One region of the Streptomyces sp. NPDC021356 genome, then DNA from elsewhere that is predicted to be linked to it. Evidence: riboswitches for the same ligand, from Rfam matches in the RefSeq annotation. Region 1 holds a riboswitch; each other region holds the start of a gene.

Region 1 (4,206 bases):
TCGCCCCCGTCAGGCTCCGGCCCTCATCGTCGCCGCCGGAGTGACCGGATCGGCCATCGCCATCCCGCTGGTCGCCGCCAGTGGCGCGAGCGCGGCCGACGGCACCACGTGGGACAAGGTGGCCCAGTGCGAGACCGGCGGCTCCTGGAGCGCCGACAACGGCAACGGCTACTCCGGCGGCCTGCTGCTGACCCAGGACGACTGGGAGAAGTACGGCGGCCTCTCCTACGCGTCGAGCGCCGACCAGGCCAGCCGCTCCCAGCAGATAGCCGTGGCCGAGAAGATCCTCGCCGACCGCGGGCCCGGCGCCTGGCACACCTGCGGTCTGCTCACCGGGCTCACCAAGAGCTCCGGTGCGGCCGATGTCGACACGGGCGTGGGCGGCGACTCGTCGTCCTCGAACTCGAAGTCCGGCTCGAACGGCTCCACCGGGTCTTCCGGTTCGTCGCACTCCACCGGATCGACCGGATCGACCGGGACATCCGGCACGTCGGGCTCGTCCGGCTCCTCCGACGACACCGGCCGAACCGGCGACTCCGACGGCTCGGGCGGTTCCGGCAGCTCCGGCGTGAACGACCCCGGGCTGTCCGACGATACGCAGAGCGGTACGGACGACTCGTCCGGTTCGTCCGACTCCTCGGCGAACCCCCGCGGGACCGCCGGCTCGTCGCACGGGACCGGTGCCCCGGGCGACTCCACCACGAAGCCTTCCCCTTCGGACTCTTCAGACTCTTCGGGCTCCTCGGATTCTTCGGACCCTTCATCTCCGAATCAGGGCAACTGGTCCAAGTCCGACACGTCCCACGCTGACGGGACGCCCGAGGGCACCCCCTCGGCGGGTGCCGGTGACACCGTCGGTCACGACAACTCCGGTTCCGCTGACGACTACAGGCAGACCGCCGGCTCCTCGGCCCTAGTCGACACCGGTGCGCTCGGCGGCGGCCGGCATCGCGGCGGCAGCGCCGACGAAGGGGCCACGGAGGGCCGTACGGGCGCGACGGGCGGCCGGCACGCCTCCCGTGACGGAGGCGCCGCGCACACCGCCTCCGCCGCCTCCTACACCGTCCGCACCGGTGACTCCCTCACGTCCATCGCCGACTCCCTTGACCTCCACGGCGGATGGCACGCCCTCTACGACGCGAACAAGGGCGCCGTCGGCGCCGACCCCGACCACATCGTCGCCGGTCAGAGCCTGGATGTCCCCACCGAAAACGCCCAAAAATAAGGCGAGTTCAGGTCACACTTCGCGCCGAATGTCCCATTCGATGAAAGTGTGGGATGAGTCTCAGAAGCCCTGATCGTCTTTGAAATCCGGCGGATCACCTGTCTACGGTCATGACCGCTCGCCACCGCGAGCCCCGGCTGCCGCAACGCCGAATCCTGCCAGCGGCCGTACGGGAACAGTCGTCGCTTCGAGCGCCGTAGGCAGGAGCGGGGGACCCAAGGTAAGTGCCGCGCCGGGAAGTCGACCGGAGCGGCTGGGGGTGAAGCCGTGCCTCCCCAAAGGCACGGCCGGGCAACTCAACCGGCCCGAACCCGACAGCTCACCTCGCAGGCGTCGGTGAGGGGATCCTTCCATGCTGTTTTCCGGCAAGGGCAAGCATCGTCGTCCGTCCAAGGCCACCCGCGCCATCGCACTCGCCGGTGTCACCGGCGTCGCCGTCGCCGGCCCGCTGATGGCGGCCGGCAACGCCTCCGCCGCCACCTCCTCCGAGTGGGACGCGGTCGCCCAGTGCGAGTCCGGCGGCAACTGGTCCATCAACACCGGCAACGGCTTCTACGGCGGCCTGCAGTTCACCAACTCCACCTGGGCCGCGTACGGCGGCACCGCCTACGCCTCGCGCGCCGACCTGGCGAGCAAGTCGCAGCAGATCTCCGTCGCCGAGAAGGTGCTCGCGGGCCAGGGCAAGGGTGCCTGGCCGGTCTGCGGCAAGGGCCTGTCCGGCGCCTCCTCCAGCGGCGGCAGCAGCTCCTCGTCGTCCTCCTCTTCCTCCTCTTCCTCTTCGTCGTCCTCGTCGAGCAGCAGCTCCAGCAGCTCCAAGAGCAGCACCTCGACCCGTTCGACCGAGCAGCGTGCCGCCGACCGTTCCGAGACGCGTCCGGCCCCGAAGAAGACCGTCACCACCCCGACCGGCAAGAAGGTCAAGAAGGGCGACGGCGAGTACAAGGTGGCCGCCGGTGACACCCTCAGCTCCATCGCCGCCGAGCACGGCGTGCAGGGCGGCTGGGAGAAGCTGTTCCACCTGAACAAGGACATCGTCGACGACGCCGACCTCATCTACCCGGGCCAGCAGCTGCACCTGAAGTGACAGCGGCCCGCTAGCAGGACCCCAGGCCCTCCCCAGGCGCGGCCCCCATCATGGAGGCCGCGTGGGGTCCCCCCCGTCCCCACGGGCTCCCCGCCCCGGTGCGTGTTCCCCCGTACGCACCGGGGCGGGGCTTTTTCACTTTCCGTTCGTGTCCTCGTCCCCACGCCCTTTGTTCCGTGCTGGAACAATGTGTACCGTCACCCTGTCCACGGGACGGTCGGTCGGCCGGTCGGCGGCCCGGGACGGTTAGGCTCTAGTCGCAAGGCACCGCCGCAAGGCAGCCGCCCCGCACTTTCAGCGTCACATCCACGAAGGAGATGCTCGTGCCGTCCATCGACGTCGTCGTAGCCCGGGAAATCCTGGACTCCCGAGGCAACCCCACGGTCGAGGTCGAGGTCGGCCTCGACGACGGCAGCACGGGTCGTGCCGCCGTCCCCTCCGGCGCATCCACCGGCGCCTTCGAGGCCATCGAGCTGCGCGACGGTGACCCGAACCGCTACCAGGGCAAGGGCGTCGAGAAGGCCGTCCTCGCCGTGATCGAGCAGATCGGCCCGGAGCTGGTCGGCTACGACGCCACCGAGCAGCGCCTGATCGACCAGGCCATGTTCGACCTGGACGCCACCGACAACAAGGGCTCGCTCGGCGCCAACGCCATCCTCGGCGTCTCGCTCGCCGTCGCCCACGCCGCCTCCGAGGCCTCCGACCTCCCGCTCTTCCGCTACCTGGGCGGCCCCAACGCGCACCTGCTTCCGGTGCCGATGATGAACATCCTGAACGGCGGCTCGCACGCCGACTCCAACGTGGACATCCAGGAGTTCATGATCGCCCCGATCGGCGCGGAGTCCTTCTCCGAGGCCCTGCGCTGGGGCGCCGAGGTCTACCACACCCTCAAGAAGGTCCTGAAGAACAAGGGTCTGGCCACCGGCCTCGGCGACGAGGGCGGCTTCGCCCCGAACCTCGGCTCCAACCGCGAGGCCCTCGACCTCATCCTCGAGGCCGTCAAGGAAGCCGGTTACGCCCCGGGCGAGCAGATCGCCCTGGCCCTCGACGTCGCCGCCTCCGAGTTCTACAAGGACGGCAAGTACCTCTTCGAGGGCAAGGAGCGCTCCGCCGCCGAGATGACGGAGTACTACGAGGAGCTGGTCGCGGCCTACCCGCTGGTCTCCATCGAGGACCCGCTGTTCGAGGACGACTGGGACGGCTGGAAGGTCCTCACCGACCGCCTCGGCGAGAAGGTCCAGATCGTCGGTGACGACCTGTTCGTCACCAACCCCGAGCGCCTGGCCCGCGGCATCGAGGAGGGCACCGCCAACGCCCTGCTGGTGAAGGTGAACCAGATCGGTTCGCTGACCGAGACCCTGGACGCCGTCGAGCTGGCCCAGCGCAACGGCTTCAAGTGCATGATGTCCCACCGCTCCGGCGAGACCGAGGACGTCACCATCGCCGACCTCGCCGTCGCCACCAACTGCGGCCAGATCAAGACCGGCGCCCCGGCCCGCTCCGAGCGCGTCGCCAAGTACAACCAGCTGCTGCGCATCGAGGAGATCCTCGACGACGCCGCGGTGTACGCCGGCCGCAGCGCCTTCCCGCGCTTCAAGGGCTGAGCCGCACCACGCCTGAAGGGCTGAGCCGCACCACGCCTGAAGGGCTGAGCCGCACCACGCCTGAAGGGCTGAGCCGCGCCACGGCCGGGCCGAGCCGCAAAGGGTGAGGCTTCGCCAGTCGTCCGTACGTCCCCGCACCCGGTCCCGTACCGTGTCCGGGGACGTACGCGCGTGTGCGGCACGTACGAGGTGACCAACGGGAGGCGCGACGATGGCCGTGAAGGACCGGGACCGGTTCTCCACCGCGACCAGGCTCAGGGTGCTCGGCGAGCAGACCGCGGCCCGTGTCTACC
Region 2 (4,206 bases), on a different contig from region 1:
TGCCGGGGCGGTCAATTGCGCCTCAGTGCCCTTGGAGACGGACGGGGCGGGCGGGGCGAACGGGGTGGGTCCGTCCCGCAGGAGGACGAACTGTGCGCGGAGCACGGCACCCCGAGCCCGACGGCCACCTTCCCGCAGTCGTACGACGGCACCGTGGCGTTCGCCGAGAAGGCGCGCTCCCGTTGGCGGCCACCCGGCCACCCGGCCGTCACCCGCCACCGACCCGGCCTCACCACCCGGCACCGACCCGGCCCCACCACCCGGCACCGCCGCCGCATGGGCGCGGCCCACCGGACACGACGCCCCGTTCCCGTGCGTCACCCGCGTGGCGGATGATCCGTATTCTCTGATCATGCCCGTTCGCCTCGCCCCCGCCCTCATCGCCACGGACCTGGACGGAACGCTGCTGCGCGGCGACGACACCCTGTCCGAGCGTTCCCTCGCCGCGCTCGCGCGGGTGGCGGCGGCGGGCGCCCGGCACCTCGTCGTGACCGGCCGGCCGGCACCGAGGGTGCGGTCGCTGCTCAAGGACCTGGGGTGCACGGGGCTCGCGGTCTGCGGCCAGGGCGCGCAGCTCTACGACGCCGGGGCGGACCGCCTGCTGTGGTCGGTGACGCTGGACCGGGAGACGGCCGAGACGGCGCTCGGCAAGATCGAGGCCGAGGTGGGCGAGGTGTACGCGGCGGTCGACCAGGACGGGGTGGACGGGCGCACGCTCATCGAGCCCGGGTACCGCATGCCGCACCCGACCCTGCCCGCCCAGCGGGTGGGGCGGCGCGACGACCTGTGGCGCGCGCCCATCAGCAAGGTGCTGCTCCGCCATCCCGGCCTGTCCGACGACGAACTCGCGGAGGCGGCCCGCGGTGTGGTCGGTTCCCTCGCCACGGTCACCATGTCGGGCCCGGGGACCGTGGAACTGCAGCCCCGCGGCATCACCAAGGCGACCGGTCTCGCGCTGGCCGCCGGGCGTCTGGGGCTGGGGCCCGAGGACACCCTCGCCTTCGGGGACATGCCGAACGACATCCCCATGTTCCGGTGGGCCGCCCGCGGGGTGGCGATGGCCGACGCCCACCCGGAGCTGAAGGCGGTCGCCGACGAGGTCACCACGTCGAACGAGGACGACGGCGTGGCCGTCGTCCTCGAGCGACTGTTCACCTGACTCGGTCGGCTCAGTACGCGCTGTAGACGTTGTCGATGGAGCCGTAGCGCGCGGCTGCGTAGTTGCAGGCGGCCGTGATGTTGGAGACCGGGTTGTAGATGTCGAACGACGTGCCGGCCACGTGGTAGGCGTTGAAGGTCGGCTGGATGACCTGGAGCAGGCCCTTGGACGGGATGCCCGCGGCGGCGTTGGAGTCCCAGTTGTTGATGGCCATCGGGTTGCCGGACGACTCGCGCATCACGTTGCGGTAGATGCCGTTGTACGTGCCGGGGATGCCCTTCTGGCCCATGATCGCGAGCGACTCGCGGATCCAGCCGTCCAGGGTGTTCGGGTAGGCGACGCTGCTCGCCGCCGTGGCGGTGGTCGTGGCCGTCGTGGTGGTGGCCGCGGAGGCGCTGGCGGCGCCGATCAGGGGCAGGGCGAGGACGGCGGCACCCGTGCCGGAGACGGCGAGGGTGCGGACGAGGCGAGCGGTGCGGGAACGGCGGTGACCGTTTGCGTGCATGGCGGATTCCTCTCCGTCGCCTGCGAGGTGAGCTGTCGGGTTCGGGCGGGGAGGTGCCCGGCCGCGCCCCGGAGGGCGCGGCTTCACCCCGAGCCGTTCCGGCGCGGCGTACGACGTGGGACGACGTACGCCGCTCCGGCCCGGCGACTTACCTGGGTCCCCCGCTCCTGCCATGAGTGGTTCGGTCGATGGATATCGGGCGGTGGCAGGATTCGGCGGTCCGCCCGACTGGCCGGGAACGTATGCGAGAGCACATGTCCCGAACAAGTACCTGATTCATACATCGCCCTAGTTGACCTTGTTCTGGGGTGTTTCGGGTGCTTGATCCTTTGCATTCGCCAAGGGTCAACTGGCTTGCGGAGGAAGGGGAGTGGGGGGTGTCCGGGGGGTGATGGGTCGGCGGTGCGAGCGTGACTCAACTCACGGAATAATCCACTGAGGAGCATTTACGGCCAAGAGGAATTGAAATACCAATAGGGGTAAATCGGACTCGCGGTGGTGAGGGTGAAGCGGAGGGGAGGGGGAATCGGGAACGAGGGTGTGGTGCGGGACGTGATGCGAAGGGTGGAAGGGTGACGGTCGTCACGCTTGGTGAGGCCGTGGCCCTGTTCGTACGTATGTATAGGCGGGGGCGGGTTCCGGGGAAGGGTGAGAGCAGGGAGGGGGCCGGGTAGGGAGGAGGGAGTCGATAAATATCTGTTCATATGTGGTGATCGAAAACATATCGGTCGTGATCCGATACCACCTGGCCTGTATCGGTGGGCGCTATCGGTGATCGAAACGTGACCGGATACGCTGACTTGAGTGATGGCAGCGACCTATCGACAAACCGTGTAACGCCAGCAGACACCAGCAGACAGGAGACCCCTCGTGACCGTCGTCGGGCCGTTCGGGCTGAGCGTGCGGGACCAGGCTCTCGAAGCCGATGTCCAGGCCGGGTTGGCGGCTGTCGAGGAAGGGCTGCTCGAAGCCACCAAGAGCGAGGTCCCGTTCATCACGGAGGCCGCTCAGCACCTCGTCAAGGCCGGCGGGAAGCGGTTCCGTCCGCTGCTCGTGATGCTCGCGGCCCAGTTCGGTGACCCGTACGCGCCGGGGGTCGTGCCGTCGGCCGTCGTCGTGGAGCTGACCCACCTGGCCACGCTCTACCACGACGACGTCATGGACGAGGCCGCCGTGCGGCGCGGAGTGGCCAGTGCGAACACTCGCTGGGGCAACTCGGTGGCGGTGCTCACCGGCGACTTCCTCTTCGCCCGGGCCTCGCAGATCCTCGCCGACCTCGGCCCGGAGGCCGTCCGGGTGCAGGCCCTGGCGTTCGAACGGCTGGTCACCGGGCAGATCCTGGAGACGGCGGGCCCGCAGGACGGCAGGGACCCCGTCGAGCACTACCTGGACGTACTGGGCGGCAAGACGGGATCCCTGGTGGCCGTGTCGTGCCGGTTCGGCGCGATGATGTCCGGGGCCGACGAGACCGTCGTTGACGTGCTCACGCAGTACGGGGAGCGGCTCGGCGTCGCCTTCCAGCTGGCGGACGACGTCCTGGACATCGCTTCCGACTCCCACGAGTCCGGCAAGACACCCGGCACCGACCTGCGCGAGGGCGTCGCGACCCTCCCGGTGCTGCGGCTGCGCGAGCGCGCGGCGCGGCTGGGGCTGGCCGAGGACATCGCCCTGTGTGAACTGCTCGACTCCGACCTGAGCGACGACGCGCGGCACGCCGAGGCGCTGGCGGCGCTGCGCGCGCATCCGGCTCTGGAACAGGCGCGCCGCGACACCGTCCGGTACGCGGAGGAGGCGCGGGCCGCACTGGCGCCGCTGCGCGAGTGCGACGCGAAGGCGGGGCTGCTCCAGCTGTGCGACGCGGTCGTGCACCGGGCCGGCTAGCCGGGCCCGGACCTCCAGGGGCCACCGGCTACCGGCCACCACCGGCCCGGCCCCGCTCACCTGGGCCGGAGGGCGGCGTCTCCACCCCGACCCCTACGGGGTGGTGGAGACTCCGCCCTTGTGTGTCATACCGCAGAGGTACACGGAGTTGGCTCCGGGGTCTGACGCTTTCGCGCGGCCGATTTGGTCAGATGGAAGCACGGACCACACCACTCCTCACCGATTCGGGTGAGAATGGCGGCTTGGGGTGGGAGAAGTGCACACGGGCAGCCGCCGCCGACGACGGAGGTAAGGCACACATGGCACCGTACGAATCCGACGACAGCAGGGACGCCGCGGAGGCCGACGGCAGGCACTCGGTGCGCCGCAAGGCCGCGCGCTACGTCGTCCCGGTCGCGGTGGTGGGGGTGGCGGCGGCGACCATCGGGCTCGTCCCGGCACTCGCCGACTCCGGCGACCCTCACCTGCCGAAGATCACCGCACAGCAACTGATCGAGAAGATCGCCAAGTCGGACGTCGAGCGACTGTCCGGCACGGTCAGGATCACCACCGACCTCGGCCTGCCGAACCTCGGCGGCCTGGAGAGCAGCCTCGCCTCCGGCGCCGTCAAGGGCGGCGGCGACGGATCGTCCGCCGATCCCACCTCCAAGCTGACCGGGCT
Region 3 (4,206 bases), on a different contig from region 1:
GCTGGTCGTCTGGACCCGGCAGCGGGAGCTGCGCACCATCCGCGAGGAACTGCCCGCGTACGCCGCCGCCGGGTGGCTCACCCCCGCCGAACCGTTCGCCCTCGGGTCGATGCGGGCGCGCCGGCTGGCCCGCGAGTACGCCGGCCGGCACCTCGGCAAGCCCGCGGCGCGGACCGTCGCGCAGTACGAGGCCTACGCGACCTCGCTGGCGTTCCTGCGCCGCCGGGGGCGCCTCGGGCGGGCCGGCGCCGACTTCGGCGTGCGCGAGCGGGAACTGCTGCACGAGCTGTGGCGCAGGCGCGAGGTGGCCCAGCCCGCCCTGGACCACGCGGCACGGATGACCGCACCGCCGGTACGCGTCTTCGCGGCGCCCTGGCCGGCGTACGGCCTGTACGGCTACGGGCACGGGCACGGGCACGGACAGCCTCACGGCCGCCCGCCGCTTCCGTACGGGCAGGGTCCGTACGGGCAGCAGGGCCCGTATGCGCAGCCTTCGTACGGGCAGAGTCCGTACGGGAGTCATCGGTAAGCCGCGGGCCGTGAGACCGCGCAGCCAGGGGGCCGTGGGCCGCGAGGCTCAGGCAGATGCCTGGGTGAGCCGCGCGACCTCTTCGTCCGTGAGGTCCAGCTCCGCCACCGCCAGCAGGGCGGGGAGCTGTTCCACCGTCCGGGCCGAGGCGATCGGGGCGACCACCGTCGGCTGGGCCGCCAGCCAGGCCAGGGCCACCGTGGCCACCTCGGCGCCACGGGCGCGGGCGACCTCGTCGAGCGCGGTGAGGACCTTCTGGCCGCGCTCGGTCGCCAGGTGCTTGGCGGCGCCCCCGGCGCGCGGGCTGTCGACCGTCGCGCCCGGCCGGTACTTGCCGGTCAGGAAGCCGGAGGCCAGCGCGTAGTACGGCACGGCGGCGAGGCCTGCCCGCTCGGCGAGGTCCCGCAGGCCGCCCTCGTAGGTGTCACGGGAGACGAGGTTGTAGTGCGGCTGGAGCGCCACGTACCGCGCGAGTCCCTCGCGCTCGGAGAACTCCAGCGACGCGGCCAGGCGCTCGGCGGAGATGTTGGAGGCGGCGATGTGCCGGACCTTGCCCGCCTTCACCAGTTCGTCGAGCGCGCCGATGATCTCCTCGACGGGCACCTCCGGCCGGTCGAAGTGCGTGTAGTAGAGGTCGATGTGATCGGTGCCCAGACGCTGGAGGGAGGCGTCGGCCGCGGCCCTGATGTTGGCCGCGGACAGGCCCTGGAAGTCGGGGTGCTGGCTGACCTTGGTGGCGATGACGACGTCGGAGCGGTTGCCGCGCTCCTTGACCCACTTGCCGATGGTCGTCTCGGACTCGCCGCCGTGGTTGCCCTCCACCCACGCCGAGTAGGAGTCGGCGGTGTCGATGAAGTTGCCGCCGGCGGCCGTGTAGGCGTCCAGGACCGCGAACGACCGCGCCTGGTCGGCGGTCCAGCCGAAGACGTTGCCGCCGAGGGCGAGGGGGAAGACCTCGAGGTCGGACGGGCCCAGCTTGCGCAGAGAAGTCATGTCTCACATCAACGACCAAGGCGGAGCGCTCCATTCCGCGCCCCGCCGGTGGCCGGCGCAAAGCTTGCGCAAACCACCCGGTCGGAGCGTCAGGGAGCGAGGCCCTTGCCCTGGAGCCACGCCATCGGGTCGATGCCGGCGGCCTGGCCGTCGGGGTGGACCTCCAGGTGCAGGTGGGGACCTGTGACGTTGCCGGTGGCGCCCACCCGGCCGATGACCTCGCCGGTGCTCACCTTCTGGCCGGCCGTGACGTTGATCGACGACTGGTGGCAGAACCACAGCTCGGTGCCGTCGTCCAGGGTGAGGACCGTGCGGTACCCGTAGGCGCCGGCCCAGCCCGCCTCGGTGACGGTGCCGCTGTGGACGGCCTTGATCAGGGTGCCGGTGGGCGCGGCGAAGTCGAGGCCGGTGTGGTGCCCGGAGGACCACATGGAGCCGGCCTGGCCGAAGGTCGAGGTGAGGGTGTACGAGGAGGTCGGCAGCGTGTACTGCTTGGCGAGGGTGGCCAGCCGCGCCGCCTCGGCCTTCTTCCGGGCCTCCTCCTCCGCCTTCTTCTTCGCGGCGGCGGCCTTGACCTCGGCCTCCTCCTTCGCCTGGGCGGCGGCCTGCTCGGCCTGCCGGGCGGCCTTCGCGGCAGCCGCCGCCTCGGTGGCCGCCCTGGTCTTCGCCTCGGCCTGGTTCTGCTGCTGCTCGGCCTGGGCCATGATGCGGTTGCGCAGCGCCTCGCCCGCGTCGGAGGCGCGCTGCGCCGTCGTCCCGGTGGCTTCCGTCGCGTCGGTCGCGTCAGCCGCGTCGGTCGCGCCGGCCCGGGCCGCCGTGACGTCGCTGAGCGCGGTCGCGGAGCCCTCGGGGCCGTCGTGGCCGGAGCCGTCGAAGAGGGCGCCCACGGCGGGCAGGCCGTGCAGGTCGGGGAGATCGGGCAGGGCGATCGAGACCGGCGGCTTGCCGGTGTTGGCGCTGGCCATGCCACCCGCGCCGACGGCCGCTATGACGCCCACGCCGAGCACGGTGGAGCTGCGGGCGAGCCCGCCGCCGCGCGGCTTGGCGACCCGGTGCCGGCCACGGACGGGACGGAGGGACTCCTCGGTGGGGTTCCACTCCTCCCAGGGGCCCTCGTCGGGGCGCCGGCCGCCGTAGGCGAAGGACTCGGTGCGCTCGCTCGGCACGGACGGGGCTTCTGAGGCAGGCCGGTTGGACGCCACGCGGGCGTGCTCCTTTCCTTCCGTCTCGCCTACCGGGTTAGCTGACGGGTTCGGAGCGGGAAGGTCTCCTACGCGCGTCAACCAGCCGTGTGCGTACGGCGGATGGCGCCCGATTCACCCCAAGTTGGTGGTTCCCCGGTTCCCTCGCGGGATTCGGCGCGCGCGCACGGAGCCGCCTCGGGTGACGGCTGGGACGACCGCGCTGCGTTATCGAACGTTAATAGACTCGGGGCTCCGATTCCAAGCCGCCCGGCTTGATCATTAAACCTTTTTGGCCAGGATCTACGTCTCACAGGTGATGAAACCGGGGCAAGTTGACTGGATTTCAGGCCACTCAAGGGCCCTGTCGAGCCCGGACACCTGCAGACGTTCTACTGATGGTGTGTCAGTTGTTATGCGGACGGGGACCGCTCGCTCACGACACGTGACGATGACTCGCGTCGATACCCGGGCCGGTACCCGGGGCGGTAGCCGGGTCGATACCCGGGCCGGTAGCCGGGGCGATGTCTCGGACCGACAACCCGGGCCGATGACCCGGCGGCCGGAGAAAACACTCAGGGCCGGAATTCTCATCGAATTCCGGCCCTGAGCCTTCAGTAGCGGGGACAGGATTTGAACCTGCGACCTCTGGGTTATGAGCCCAGCGAGCTACCGAGCTGCTCCACCCCGCGTCGGTGAAACCAGTGTACGCCATCCTGGGGGTGGAATGCACACGCGTGCACACGCGTCACAGCAGGTGGCGGTTGGGCGCCTTGGCCCGGCCCTCGAACTCCGGCAGGACGACGACGTCCGTGCCCTCGCGCGCCAGGACCCCGGTGCCGTCGGCCGCCTTGACGAACGTGTCCGGCTCCCGCCAGGCCGTGACCACCCGGCGTACCCCCGCGTCCAGAATCAGCCGGGCGCACGGTCGCGGCCGGGAGGCGCGTCGGGCGCACGGTTCCAGGCTGCTGTACACCGTCGCCCCCGGCAGACGCGGGTCCGCCGGGTCGATCTTCGCAAGCGCGGCCTCCTCCGCGTGCACCACCGGATCGCCGGCCTCGCGCGAGTGGCCGCGCGCCAGCTCGGTGCCGTCGGCGGCCACCACCACCGCGCCCACGCTGAACGCCGTCCGCGACGGCGGGCACTCCCCGGCCAGCTCGCACGCGATCCGCAGCCAGTGCCGGTCGGCGGGGGCGGCGTCGCCTCCGGCGCCGGGTTCCGTGGGCTCGTAACGCATGAGGACGACGTCCCCGAGGGCCCGCGTCTCCACCAGCCGCAGCCGCCCCCTCTGGTACGCGCCCGGCCCGAACAGCCGCGGTGCCCGCGGGTCTCCCACCAGCAGCGGCGCAAGCACGAGCTGCAGCTCGTCGGCGAGGTGCAGCTGGAGCAGCTGGGTGTGCACCGTGCCGCCGCCCTCGACCATCAGCCGGCGGACCCCGCGCACGTCGTGCAGGTGTGCCAGCAGCCGCCGCCAGTCGAGTTCGCCGCCCAGCGACACGACGG

The links. A riboswitch is a leader RNA that binds a small molecule or an ion and turns the genes downstream of it on or off. The one in region 1 is predicted to bind cyclic di-AMP.
Region 2: it holds a riboswitch for cyclic di-AMP, as region 1 does, so the genes downstream of both, AB0G56_RS40915 (transglycosylase SLT domain-containing protein) here and AB0G56_RS32870 (transglycosylase family protein) in region 1, are expected to answer to the same signal.
Region 3: it holds a riboswitch for cyclic di-AMP, as region 1 does, so the genes downstream of both, AB0G56_RS34140 (M23 family metallopeptidase) here and AB0G56_RS32870 (transglycosylase family protein) in region 1, are expected to answer to the same signal.

The regions. Positions count from the first base shown of each region.
Region 1 is NZ_JBFACU010000033.1:17,906-22,111, forward strand. Features, by position in the region: gene AB0G56_RS32865 (transglycosylase family protein) at 1-1,225, shown strand, start outside; cyclic di-AMP (ydaO/yuaA leader) riboswitch at 1,408-1,573, shown strand; gene AB0G56_RS32870 (transglycosylase family protein) at 1,578-2,309, shown strand; gene eno (phosphopyruvate hydratase) at 2,633-3,913, shown strand; gene AB0G56_RS32880 (septum formation initiator family protein) at 4,125-4,206, shown strand, end outside.
Region 2 is NZ_JBFACU010000069.1:9,329-13,534, reverse strand. Features, by position in the region: gene AB0G56_RS40920 (HAD family hydrolase) at 353-1,159, shown strand; gene AB0G56_RS40915 (transglycosylase SLT domain-containing protein) at 1,170-1,664, opposite strand; cyclic di-AMP (ydaO/yuaA leader) riboswitch at 1,669-1,861, opposite strand; gene AB0G56_RS40910 (polyprenyl synthetase family protein) at 2,535-3,545, shown strand; gene AB0G56_RS40905 (DUF2092 domain-containing protein) at 3,845-4,206, shown strand, end outside.
Region 3 is NZ_JBFACU010000036.1:21,161-25,366, forward strand. Features, by position in the region: gene AB0G56_RS34130 (PrsW family intramembrane metalloprotease) at 1-529, shown strand, start outside; gene AB0G56_RS34135 (aldo/keto reductase) at 578-1,522, opposite strand; gene AB0G56_RS34140 (M23 family metallopeptidase) at 1,612-2,724, opposite strand; cyclic di-AMP (ydaO/yuaA leader) riboswitch at 2,736-2,893, opposite strand; tRNA gene AB0G56_RS34145 (tRNA-Met) at 3,322-3,395, opposite strand; gene AB0G56_RS34150 (dihydrofolate reductase family protein) at 3,452-4,206, opposite strand, start outside.